DNA from 4 places in the Solibacillus sp. FSL W8-0372 genome. Region 3 is predicted to be linked to each of the others. Evidence: riboswitches for the same ligand, from Rfam matches in the RefSeq annotation. Region 3 holds a riboswitch; each other region holds the start of a gene.
What was found. A riboswitch is a leader RNA that binds a small molecule or an ion and turns the genes downstream of it on or off. The one in region 3 is predicted to bind S-adenosylmethionine.

Region 1 (3,168 bases), 630 kb from region 3:
AAATAATTAATACGATAAATGGAATCGAACGGAAAATATTTACGAGCGACCCAGTCAAAAAGTGAACGACTTTATTTGCCCATAACTGGTTGTCACTTGTTAAAAACAATACAATTCCTATTAGAATTCCGAGGATGAATGTAATGACCGTCGCTACAGCTGTCATATAAACAGTTTCATATGTTGCGTCGAGCATTTTACCCCAGTCAACGTTCGGAAATAATTGATTAAGCATGCTCAATCACCTCCGTTTGAATTTCCTGCATTGTTAAGAAGTTTAATGCCTTCTCTACTTCGTGTTGCTCACCATCGATATGAATAAATAGCGTACCGAATGAACCGGCTGTTGTATTGGATATTTTCCCGTGAACGATATTAACGACTATGTCAAATTGCTTAATCATCTGAGATATTACCGGCTGTTCTGTCGTTGCCTCCGCAAATGTTAATTTGGCAATTTTTCCTGCTGGGTAATTGGCTAAAATTTGCTCTAGTGACGCCTGCATTTCCTGCGTTTCTCCAGAAGCTTGCGAAACGAAATTTTTGGTAATCGGCGCTTGTGGGTGTTGGAAGACCTGCAGAACATCTCCCTGTTCCACTACTTTTCCTGCTTCCATAACAGCCACACGGTTACAGATTTTGCGAATAACATGCATTTCATGTGTAATCAGTACAATTGTTAAGCCGATCTTTTTATTAATATCCAGTAATAGCTCTAAAATAGAATCCGTCGTCTCTGGATCAAGTGCTGAAGTGGCTTCATCACATAGAAGAACTTCCGGGTTGTTCGCTAATGCGCGGGCTATGCCGACACGTTGTTTTTGACCACCTGAAAGTTGTGATGGATAGGCTTTTCCTCTTCCTTTTAGACCTACTAGTTCAATCAGCTCTTCCACTCGTTTGGCACGCTGAGATTTGGAAACACCAGCGATTTCAAGAGGAAATGCAATATTTTCTTCGACTGTGCGCGACCAAAGTAAATTAAAGTGCTGAAATATCATACTAATTTTTTGGCGTGCTTCTCTTAACTTTGCCCCTGATGCTTTAGAAATATCCTGTCCACCTACAATAACTGAACCTGTTGAAGGTTTTTCCAGACCATTTAATAGGCGGATCATTGTACTTTTACCAGCACCACTGTAGCCGATAATACCGTATATTTCTCCTTTTTCAATCGATAAGCTAACATTGTCTACCGCTGTAAGCTCACCGTTTTTTGTGTTATATACTTTCGTGATATTTTGTATATCAATCATGCGTCGTACCCCTTCTCTTGAAATAACCTACCTGTAATTTCAATATAATGTTTTTAGTGTTTTTTTCGCATCTTCGAAAATAAAATTACACCAAAAAAACCTTCCTACTCACGACAAGTAGAAAGGTTTCACATAAAAATTTATACGGTAAACCGTTCTCTCATCTTTCAAAGTTTAAACTTTGTGTGAATTGGCACCTTTGCATAAAATGCTGGTTGCCGGGCTTCATAGGGCACTTCCCTCCACCTCTCTTTATAAGAGCAACGTTATTAAGTTTTATTATTATGTCTGTTACTTTATCATGCTAAAGAGAAGACGTCAATTACTTTTTTAATATTTCATACAAAAATGGTACGGATTTAAATGCATATAACTTTTTTGACACTTTTCCATTGTCAGAAACAATTAAACAAGGTACGCTTTCGATTTTCAAATCGTTGGCCAACCCCTCAATATAATTGATATTTGCCATACCTAGTGGTAAATCTGGTAGTAATTTCTCAACTACTTTCAGCATTCTTTCCGAAAGTTCACAAGTACCGCACATTGGGGTGTATAGGAAAAATGCGGTTTGATCATATTGTTGTATATTTTGTTCCCACTGCTCTCTTGACCATTGTTCCATATTTAAGTCATCCTTCTTTTATTAAAAATTTTGCTTGTATTAATAAGTTCCGTAAAATTAGTTTGGGAGTCTTTTCTACCTCTACATATTCTCGAGGTATAATTAGCTGAGTTACTTCAGGAAATGCCCGGTTCATTAGTTTTCTTAACTTTTCACCATTTTTGTCTGCATCAAACATTGTCACAATTTCATAATGCTCATAGTCTTCTAGTAATTCGATTAAATTGACTTCACTTATTGTTCCATTAGTACAAATTATCGTGACTTCTTCAGCCAATAAAGGAATTAACCTCATTTTATCGGCCCGTCCTTCAACTACAATGCATTTTCCCATAGAGATACGCTTCCTTTCATCAATTACGGCTATCTATACAATAGCAAAAAAACACCAAAACCTTTAACTAATAGGCTTTGGTGTTGAAACATTTATTGTTCAATTAATGCAGTATAAGCATCTGCATCCATTAATTCTTTAACTTCTTCGTCGTTCGTTACTTCAACCGTAATCATCCAAGCTGTACCGTAAGGAGATTCATTTACGTATTCTGGGTTGTCTAAAAGTTCTTCGTTAATCGCAACAACTTTACCTGAGATTGGAGCATAAAGTTCCGAAACAGTTTTAACAGATTCTACACTACCGAATGGCTGATCCTTTGAAACTTCATCGCCTACTTCCGGTAACTCCACAAACACGATGTCCCCTAATTCAGCTTGTGCAAAATCTGTAATTCCGATTGTTGCTTTGCCGTCTTCAACTTTAACCCACTCATGCTCTTTTGAATAAAGTAACTCTTTAGGTGTGCTCATTAAAAAACCTCCAGTTATTATGTAGTACATTCAACTTCATTTTGCCATATTTCGTTCGGAAATACAACGTGAATACCGGTTTATTTCCACGATTCTGAGAAGTCAGACTCCTTAAAACCTAATGTTAATTTTTTGCCATCTGTCACTATTGGACGCTTGATTAACATACCATCTGAAGCTAATAGCTCTAATTGCTCATCATCAGACATCGAAGGCAATTTGTCTTTTAGTTCCAGCTCACGATATTTCATACCTGAAGTATTAAAGAATTTCTTTAAAGGCAACCCACTAGCTTCATAATACGCTTTAAGTTGCTCTTTAGAAGGCGTTTCTTCAACGATGTTAATATTTTCATATTGAATACCATTTTCATCTAGCCATTTCTGTGCTTTTTTGCATGTAGTACATTTTGGGTATTGGATAAATTTCACTGTCATAAAAGAACTCCTCTTTACCATTCATTTTCCCTTATTGTAACGG
Region 2 (3,168 bases), 1.8 Mb from region 3:
CTTGGGATAAAAAACTAGTTGAAGAGATGAGAGTGTTATTGTCTCAAATTGTACGAAACTTAGAATTTGACTTAGAAATTATGCATTGGGGAGACCCTATACGAAACTACGATGAAAAAGAAATTCTAGAAAGCATAGGTAAGGTTGGTAGTTATAAAGAATTTATTGAAGGACTTGAAAGAGTCCTTCGTGAAGGACTTATAAATGACTTTAACGAAGGCTGGGATTTAGAAGAACAGTTGATGGCTGTAGCCAGAGAGTATCTAACCAACTATTCAAGAAGATTGGATTATAAAGTGAAAAAGATATTTGAAGAAACAGGCAAACTTGAAGATATTAGTCGCATAGTGAACAGTTTTGAAAAAGTTCTTGAAGAGAACTATAAGAGATTTATCAGTAAACAATTAAAGGTTGATTCACCTTATTTCATATATGAGGGAAACGGACAGAAAGAATGCTGAAGAAAGTTTATTACTAACTATTTAAAACAGATAGAACGAGTAGGATGAAGCAATGTCAGGAGACCTGCCCATATAGCTATTAAGAGTAAAGTGTGTTGTGCTTGTTCCCTGTTCCTTATCCCCTAGAAGATAAGCCCACTTTTGTTGATAGAGATGCTTATAACTATATTATTAATGGAACCCACACAACTGCATATTTTGTATTTGCAGTTTTATTTATGATATTTACTAGCATGGCTTTCGACTTTATAATACAAAGTCAATTAGTTGCGGATTATATGTTAGATTATTATAGTGGTGGGAATATAAGAGATAGAAATAATGCAAATGCTGCAATTAGAGAGCTAGTAAAAGTGTTTTATATATTAAAAGAAATGATGATCAACTACAATATCGGAAGTTGAGCAACCTTCAAAAGAGGGTTGTTTTTTTATCGTTAAAATACAATACGTTTCTTTTTTCCAGAAGTATGATTTATTATGGAAATTATTTAGATTTAATAAGAAGTTAAATAATTTATATAAAAGTACTCCTAATTAAATATAATTAAATTATTGAGGTATAAGTGTGGTCATGACAGTATTTGTTTTATATATTTTTTTGAATTATTGCAAAACTTACGCTACCGTGTTACACTAGTGTCAATTTAATAGTCTTATCAAGAGAAGCGGAGGGAACTTGGCCCGTAGATGCTTCAGCAACCTCTAGTATAACTAGAAAGGTGCTACTTCCAGCAAGGCAAAGTCCTTGGCAGATAAGAACGGGTATATTAACCTCTCATTTCTGTTGTGCTGGAATGAGGGGTTTTTTGTTTTTTCAGCAAGTATGAAGGTACTTGCTCCAATAATCAAACCCCTGCGGCTATTATGATTTACTTGAAAGGAAAGAAGCTTGAAATAGCTTTCGTTATGAAACTAAGATTATTTAGAAAGATTAGAGGGGGACAGTGTAATGCCGATTAATATTCCGAAACATTTACCGGCCGGTGAGCTACTGAGAAAAGAGAAAATTTTCGTTATGGAGGAAGACCGGGCGAAAACTCAGCAAATTCGACCTTTGAATATTTTAGTGTTCAATTTAATGCCGGAAAAAGAAAAAACCGAGCTCCAATTATTGCGTTTACTCGGAAATACACCACTACAGGTAGATGTGACATTTTTAAATACCGCTACATATGAATCAAAAAATGTTTCCAAATCACATTTAGATACGTTCTATCAAACATTCGATGAAATTAAACACCGCCGATATGATGGTTTGATTATCACAGGTGCACCGGTAGAGAAAATGCAATTTGAAGATGTTGGATACTGGAAGGAAATTACCGATGTAATGGATTGGGCCGATCAAAATGTTACATCAATTATGTATATATGTTGGGGAGCACAAGCTGCACTGTATCATCATTTCGGTATCGGGAAATTTGAGCTGCCTAAAAAATGCTCCGGCGTCTATTCACATGTGATTACCGATTTAACGGTCGATTTAGTACGAGGCTTCAGTGATGAATATGTTGCGCCTCATTCACGTCATACATCTGTCTCGATTGACGAAGTCCGTGCGCACCCAGATTTGCGTCTGCTCAGCTATTCGGACGATGCGGGGGTATTTATCGTTCAATCAAAAAACAATAAGCACATCATGATTACAGGCCATTTAGAGTATGATGCGACGACTCTATCGGACGAATATTTCCGAGATGTTGAAAAGGATCCAGAAAATACGGAAGTTCCAATTAATTACTTCCCAAATAATGACCCGCAAAATGCTCCAAAAAATGTATGGCGTGCCCATTCACATCTATTGTTCTACAACTGGTTAAACTATTACGTATACCAAGAAACACCTTATGAATGGCACTTTGTTGAGGAAAATATCGAATATCATATTTAAAAAAATGGCTAGGAAAGAAATAAAAAATTGATTGGAATGGAGGGAGACTCCAGCGGGAAAAGCAAAATTTTTTGCGACGAGTAACCGCAGGAGCACGGACGCCTGAGACTACAGGCTCAGGCCGTGCCCGCGGAAAGCGTCCCGGAATGGAAATCAATTTTTGGGTTATAGCTCAGCCGCTCACTTCTATTTCACTGCAATCCATGCACGTTCTTGTTGTATTTGCAAACTTACTTCACGGCCAAAAAAATCACTTAGCAATTGTTCATTCAATATAACTTCGCGAGTATCTGCAGCTACGCTTTCACCATCTTTCATTAACAGTACATGGCTGAAACAAGGCAAAATTTCTTCTACATGGTGCGTTACATAAATAAGTGTAGGGCAGTGATTGCCTTGTGCTATTTGCTCAATCTTTTGCAGTAAGTTTTCCCGCTCTATAAGATCGAGTCCGCCGCATGGTTCATCCAATATTAATATTTCTGGTTCTGCCATTAAAGCACGTGCAATTTGTACACGTTGTCGTTCACCTTGCGATAAATGCTCAAAAGATTTATTCGCCAAATGATCGCAGTGAAACTGTCTCATAAAGGATAGTGCCTGCTCAATTTCTGTATCGGACACGTCATTAAATAGACGGAGCGCACCGAATTTTCCGCTAAGCACAATTTCAATGGCATTATCCTGCCAGTTGAAGCTGTCAATCATTGCATTGCTTACCCAGCCGATGCGTGTTCGGAGAGTAGGGATATATGTATTGCCGAAAGTTTCACCTAGTACTTGCACTTTACCATTGTTCGGCCAAATATAGCCG
Region 3 (3,168 bases):
AAGAATATCGAAGCACGATTAGTATTAATCGAAAAAAATCCTTATTTAGGTGGAAAAATACATTCCGTACATGAAGGAGGGTTTATTATGGAAACCGGCGCGGATTCCATTGTTGCCCGCCATCCGAATGTGTTAGAGCTTGTGAAGGAACTTAACTTTGAATCGAAGCTTGTTTATAACGAAACAGGCATTTCCTACATTCATACTAATAATGAGCTACATGCTATTCCCGCGGGGTCTACATTCGGGATTCCGATGAGCGTGGAATCACTTATGTCGAGCACGTTAATTTCAGAAGAAGGAAAGAAAAGAGCATTACAGGATATAGACATTCCAAATACAGATTTTACGAAGGAAAGTTCCATTGGTGCATTTTTGGAATATTTTTTAGGTGAAGAAATTGTGCGAAAACAAATTGCTCCTGTATTGGCAGGGGTATATTCGGGAGATTTATACCAGCTGAGCTTAGCGTCAACGCTACCGTATTTAGTTGATTATAAAAATAATTATGGATCGATTATGAAAGGCTTTGAAGCTAATCGCGAGCAGTTTGAAAAAGCAGCGGATAAGAAATTTATATCTTTCGAAAAAGGTTTATCTTCATTAATTGACCACCTTGAAGAGCAATTGCCGGAAGTGGAATTCATAAAAAAAGCTGCAACTGAGCAAATACAAAAAGTAGGGGAACAGTATAAAGTTGTATTAGAAGACGAAACGATTATAGCGGATATTGTGGTCCTTGCTGTACCGAATAATACAGTACGTACTTTATTGCAAGATGACAAATTGGATAGACAGTTAGAAAAGTTTACAACAGCATCTGCATTAACGATGTATGTTGGCTTTGATGTACCGGATAGTGTTTTACCGGCAGATGGTACAGGTTTCATCGTTTCCCATAATAGTGATTTAGTGTGTAATGCATCTACTTGGACAAGTCGTAAATGGAAGCATACTTCAGCAGAAGGGAATCTGCTCGTTCGTTTATTTTATAAAAATATTAATCCGCGTTATGAAGAACTGGCAGCCATGTCAGATGAAGAGTTGGAGAAAGTCGCAATGGAGGATATTCGTTTAAGTTTGGGTATTGAAGCGAAACCAACCGTCGTAAATGTAACGAAATGGATTAATCAGATGCCCCGCTATGATTTAGCGCATAATGAAGCGTTATCTAAAGTTGTGGACTATTTAGAAGTGCACTATCCGAACCTGCTTTTAGCTGGATGTTCGTACTTTGGGGTAGGGATCGGCGCTTGTATTCAAAACGGTAAAAAAACGGCGGAACAAATTATTGCACGAATTATGTAAAGAAATACTTTATTAGGCTAAAGGGTATTGACGTCTTATTTAGATAACGATATGATAGCTTAAATAATTTTAAATTTTTTGAAAAATTCATAAAATTTCTTATCGAGAGAAGTTGAGGGACTGGCCCGTTGAAACTTCAGCAACCAACATTATGTCAGGTGCTAAATCCAGTGGCGATAGCCAGAAGATGAGAAGGGATTAAGTTGACGACTGACAACTATCAAGCCTTCTTTTGCTTAGTGAAAGAAGGCTTTTTTGTATTAAAAATATACTGAAAATACTGTGAATAATGGAGTGAAATAATTGGGTTTATTACAAGATTTAAAAACACGCGTTTTAACGGCGGACGGAGCAATTGGAACTTTACTTTATTCTTATGGGTTGGATTACTGCCATGAGGAAATGAATATTGCACGACCTGAAATTATCGAGAAAATTCATAGTGAATATATTGCTGTAGGTGCAGATATTATTCAAACAAATACATATGGAGCGAATGCGATTAAGTTAGCTCGATATGGTTTTGAAAATCGAGTAAAAGAATTTAACGAAGCTGCGCTGAAGATTGCGAAGCGTGCAGCTGCTCCGGGAGGGCAGTATGTTCTGGCAACAATCGGAGGTATTCGAGGGATTCGAAAAAGTGATGCAACATTAGATGAAATCTTAACTGCCTTTCAAGAGCAAGTGGAAGTATTACTAGCTGGCGAACCGGATGGATTCTTATTGGAAACGTATTACGATTTTGAAGAATTATCGCATTGTGTCCACCTATTACGTTCAATGACCGATTTACCGATCATTGCTCAAGTGACAATGCAGGAACCAGGTGTTCTTCAAAATTTAATGTCTTTAAATGAAGCATTTCATGATTTGGAAAGGTTAGGTGCAGATATTGTTGGGAGTAACTGCCGGTTAGGTCCTTTCCATACAATTCAAGCGTTTGAAGGAGTCAACTTACCGAACAAGGCTTTTTTATCAGCTTACCCGAATGCTTCGTTATTAGATATTGAAGATGGTCGTGTTGTCTATGAATCAGAAACGGATTATTTCGCACGTGCGGCCGTTGAACTCGTAAATCAAGGTGTCCGTTTAATTGGCGGTTGTTGTGGGACGACACCGAAGCATATTGCGGCGGTAAAACAACGTCTGGCGAATATGCAACCAATTGAAACGAAAGAAGAAAAACCAGGGCATACACAATTTGTCCGTATTCCGGAGCCACGTAAGCAAGAGCCGCTCCATGAAAAAGCAAAACGTGAACGTTCTGTTATTGTGGAACTTGATACACCGCGTCATCTGGAAATTGACGGGTTTGTCGAAGGAGCAAAACAACTGGCAAAAGCGGGAGCCGATGTCATTATGATGGCGGATAACTCACTTGCATCCCCGCGCATCAGTAATATCGCAATGGCTGCGATTTTAAAAGAGCATGGAATTCGTTCATTGCCGCATTTAACGTGCCGTGACCGCAATTTAATTGGGCTCCAGTCACATTTAATGGGACTTGATGCGCTGGAACTTCACGATATTTTAGTCATCACTGGGGACCCGACAAAAGTGGGGGATTTCCCGGGGGCGACGAGCGTTTATGATGTTTCGTCAATGGAGCTTATTTCACTTATTAAGCAGCTAAATAAAGGCAGCTCTTTTACTGGGAAATCGCTGCGAAAACAGGCGGATTTTTCTGTGGCTGCTGCCTTTAATCCGAATGTCCGTGTATTGGACCGTGCTGTAGCTCGTTTAGAGAAGAAAATCGAGCATGGTGCAGATTACTTTATTTCACAGCCGGTTTATACGAAAGAAAAGATTATCGAAATCTACGAGGCAACAAAGCATTTGGAAACACCGATTTATATCGGG
Region 4 (3,168 bases), 710 kb from region 3:
AATCCGCTGATAAAGTTGTTTTACCAGTTCCTGATAAACCGAAGAACAGGGCAACGTCGCCTTTTTCGCCAACGTTAGCTGAGCAGTGCATTGGGAAAATACCTTGTTCAGGCAACAAATAGTTCATAATCCCGAAAATTGATTTTTTCATTTCGCCAGCATATTCAGTACCACCGATTAAGATGATTTTCTTTTCAATTGATGTTATAATAAATGTTTCCGAACCAGTTCCATCTACTTCAGGATCTGCTTTAAAGTTTGGAGCAGAAACAATTGTAAAGTCAGCAACATGTGCAGCTAATTCTTCTGCTGTAGGACGGATGAATAATTGATGACAGAATAGGTTATGCCAAGCATATTCGTTAATTACTTTAATCGATAATTGAGAGTCTTTGTCAGCACCCGCAAAACCGTTGAATACAAATAATTCATCGCGTTCTTTTAGGTAGTTTACAACTTTGACATAAAGCTTATCAAATACTTCTGAAGAGATAGGACGGTTAACTTTACCCCAATCAATTTTATCTTTAGAGTTTTCCTCTTCAACGATATATTTATCTTTAGGTGATCGACCAGTATATTTACCTGTTTCAGCACGTAATGCGCCATCAACAGTTAACATTGCTTCTCCACGTGATGTAGCTTTTTCAACTAATTGTGGAACAGATAATTGAGTTTTGATGTTTTCCCCGTTTAAAAGTTCTTTCAGCTCGTTAGCAATTTCTACCGAATTCATCTATTAAATACCATCCTTTTTTATAGTATTCCCTTATAGTAGGGGAGTTGTTATTAATTCAAAAATAGTATAACACATTGAAGGATATAATCTATACTAATTATGAATTATTTTTTTGTGGAATTTTTAACTGTTTAAAATCAGACAAAATTTATTGACAGCACTAATTTTTTTATGTAGGATGTGTAATTGAACGGATACTCTTATCCCGAGCTGGTGGAGGGGCAGGCCCTATGAAACCCGGCAACCTGCGTATATTTTATACGTGTTGGTGCCAACCTGATGCAAGGGCAAAATTTCCCTTGAACGATAAGAGTGAAAGGTAACGAAACGTAATATCCTTTCCTCACGTGTGATGAACACGGTTATGAGTGAAAGGATTTTTTTATTTGAATTTACAATTTCGTATTGAGCGAAAATTATATAGTTACAGCCTTTCAGACCCTCGTGTTAAAGCAAATAAAGCTTGACGTTAATAATGCTATTATGCCACGGTGTAAGACGCAATATAACGGACATGGGTAATGAGTACCGTATCAATAAAAACAATTGCCAAAGTGAATTAGGAGGAAATGACATGAAAAATCGTCGACTGTTTACATCAGAAAGTGTAACGGAAGGACATCCAGATAAAATTTGCGATCAAATTTCGGATGCCATTTTAGACGCAATTTTAGCAGCAGATCCAAATGCACGTGTAGCTTGTGAAACTACGGTAACAACAGGCTTAGTATTAGTATCTGGTGAAATTACAACTTCTACTTATGTAGATATGAAAGGTATTATCCGTGATACGGTAGCAGAGATTGGCTATACGCGCGGAAAATATGGTTTTGACGCAGAAAACTTAGCTGTACTTGTTGCAGTTGGTGAACAATCACCGGATATTGCACAAGGTGTAGATCAGGCGTTAGAAGCGCGCGAAGGTTCAATGACAGAAGATCAATTAGAATCAATCGGTGCTGGAGACCAAGGTTTAATGTTCGGCTACGCATGTAACGAAACACCGGAACTTATGCCGATGCCTATTTCTTTAGCTCACAAATTAGCTCGTCGTTTAACAGAAGTACGTAAATCAGGAGAATTGGAATATTTACGTCCGGATGGTAAAACACAAGTAACAATCGAATATGATGAAAACAATGAGCCTGTTCGTGTGGATACAATCGTTATTTCAACACAGCATGATGAAGAAGCGACATTGGAGCAAATTCAAACGGATATTAAAGAACATGTTATTAAACCAGTAGTTCCTTCTGAGTTATTAGATGAAGCAACTAAATATTTTATTAATCCAACAGGTCGTTTTGTAATTGGTGGTCCAAAAGGAGATGCTGGTCTAACAGGTCGTAAAATTATCGTAGATACGTACGGTGGTTACGCACGTCACGGTGGTGGTGCATTCTCTGGTAAGGATGCAACGAAAGTGGACCGTTCAGCAGCATATGCAGCTCGTTATGTTGCAAAAAACATCGTTGCTGCAGGCTTAGCGGATCGTGCTGAAGTTCAATTGGCTTATGCAATCGGTGTTGCACAACCAGTATCAATTGCGGTAGATACATTCGGAACTGGTAAAGTAGAATCTTCCAAAATCGTAGAATGGGTTCGAGAGCTATTTGATTTACGCCCAGCAGGAATTATTAAAATGTTGGATTTACGCCGTCCAATCTATAAACAAACAGCAGCATATGGACACTTCGGTCGTACTGACATCAATGTACCATGGGAAAATACAGATAAAGCGGCAGAACTTAAAGAAAAAGCCGGAATTTAAAGAAGGAAGGAGCGTTCAGTCAAATGGACGGCTCCTTTTCTGTTATTATGGAGAATAATATACTTCCTTCCTTTATATTGTAAATAATTGGATTGATAGCGAAATGTTATTTCTGTAATGATTTGTAGTATTGTCCCTTCGCTACGTATTCATTAATTATGCGATCCATATCTGCCCGGTCCTCTGCATTTACTTCACGTACAACTTTTGCTGGGCGCCCCATAGCAAGTGAATTGGGAGGAATTACTTTTCCAGGTGGTACGAGACTACCTGCACCAATAAATGCTCCTTCGCCTATTTCTGCACCATCCAAAATGATGGAACCCATGCCGATTAAAGCACGTTTTCTTATTGTACAGCTATGTAATGTTACTTGATGACCTACTGTAACTTCATCTTCAATAATGAGTGGAGCTGCAGGGCTTTGGTGAAGACAACTTAAATCCTGAATACTAACACGATCTCCAATGATTGTTTTATTCACATCGCCGCGTATGACTGTATTAAACCAAATGGAAGTATTTTCCCCTATTGTCACATCGCCTGTAATTGTTGCATAATCAGCAATGTAGGCAGTTGGGTGAATAGTTGGTGATTTATCTTTATAAGGGTATATCATGTTCAATTCCTCATTTCTTTTATAGAATGTATAAGAGCT

Region 1: another riboswitch for S-adenosylmethionine. It lies ahead of MKY13_RS15220 (methionine ABC transporter ATP-binding protein); the one in region 3 lies ahead of MKY13_RS18305 (bifunctional homocysteine S-methyltransferase/methylenetetrahydrofolate reductase).
Region 2: another riboswitch for S-adenosylmethionine. It lies ahead of metA (homoserine O-succinyltransferase); the one in region 3 lies ahead of MKY13_RS18305 (bifunctional homocysteine S-methyltransferase/methylenetetrahydrofolate reductase).
Region 4: another riboswitch for S-adenosylmethionine. It lies ahead of metK (methionine adenosyltransferase); the one in region 3 lies ahead of MKY13_RS18305 (bifunctional homocysteine S-methyltransferase/methylenetetrahydrofolate reductase).

Annotation. Positions count from the first base shown of each region.
Region 1 is NZ_CP150204.1:2,959,946-2,963,113, forward strand. Features, by position in the region: gene MKY13_RS15215 (methionine ABC transporter permease) at 1-235, opposite strand, end outside; gene MKY13_RS15220 (methionine ABC transporter ATP-binding protein) at 228-1,256, opposite strand; SAM riboswitch class I at 1,414-1,517, opposite strand; gene MKY13_RS15225 (thioredoxin family protein) at 1,579-1,881, opposite strand; gene MKY13_RS15230 (toprim domain-containing protein) at 1,889-2,215, opposite strand; gene gcvH (glycine cleavage system protein GcvH) at 2,308-2,688, opposite strand; gene MKY13_RS15240 (arsenate reductase family protein) at 2,769-3,125, opposite strand.
Region 2 is NZ_CP150204.1:1,762,139-1,765,306, forward strand. Features, by position in the region: gene MKY13_RS08660 (hypothetical protein) at 1-461, shown strand, start outside; gene MKY13_RS08665 (hypothetical protein) at 563-865, shown strand; SAM riboswitch class I at 1,114-1,222, shown strand; gene metA (homoserine O-succinyltransferase) at 1,413-2,354, shown strand; gene MKY13_RS08675 (ABC transporter ATP-binding protein) at 2,541-3,168, opposite strand, start outside.
Region 3 is NZ_CP150204.1:3,587,131-3,590,298, reverse strand. Features, by position in the region: gene hemG (protoporphyrinogen oxidase) at 1-1,308, shown strand, start outside; SAM riboswitch class I at 1,405-1,502, shown strand; gene MKY13_RS18305 (bifunctional homocysteine S-methyltransferase/methylenetetrahydrofolate reductase) at 1,612-3,168, shown strand, end outside.
Region 4 is NZ_CP150204.1:2,875,460-2,878,627, reverse strand. Features, by position in the region: gene pckA (phosphoenolpyruvate carboxykinase (ATP)) at 1-736, opposite strand, end outside; SAM riboswitch class I at 937-1,052, shown strand; gene metK (methionine adenosyltransferase) at 1,314-2,510, shown strand; gene MKY13_RS14600 (gamma carbonic anhydrase family protein) at 2,617-3,129, opposite strand.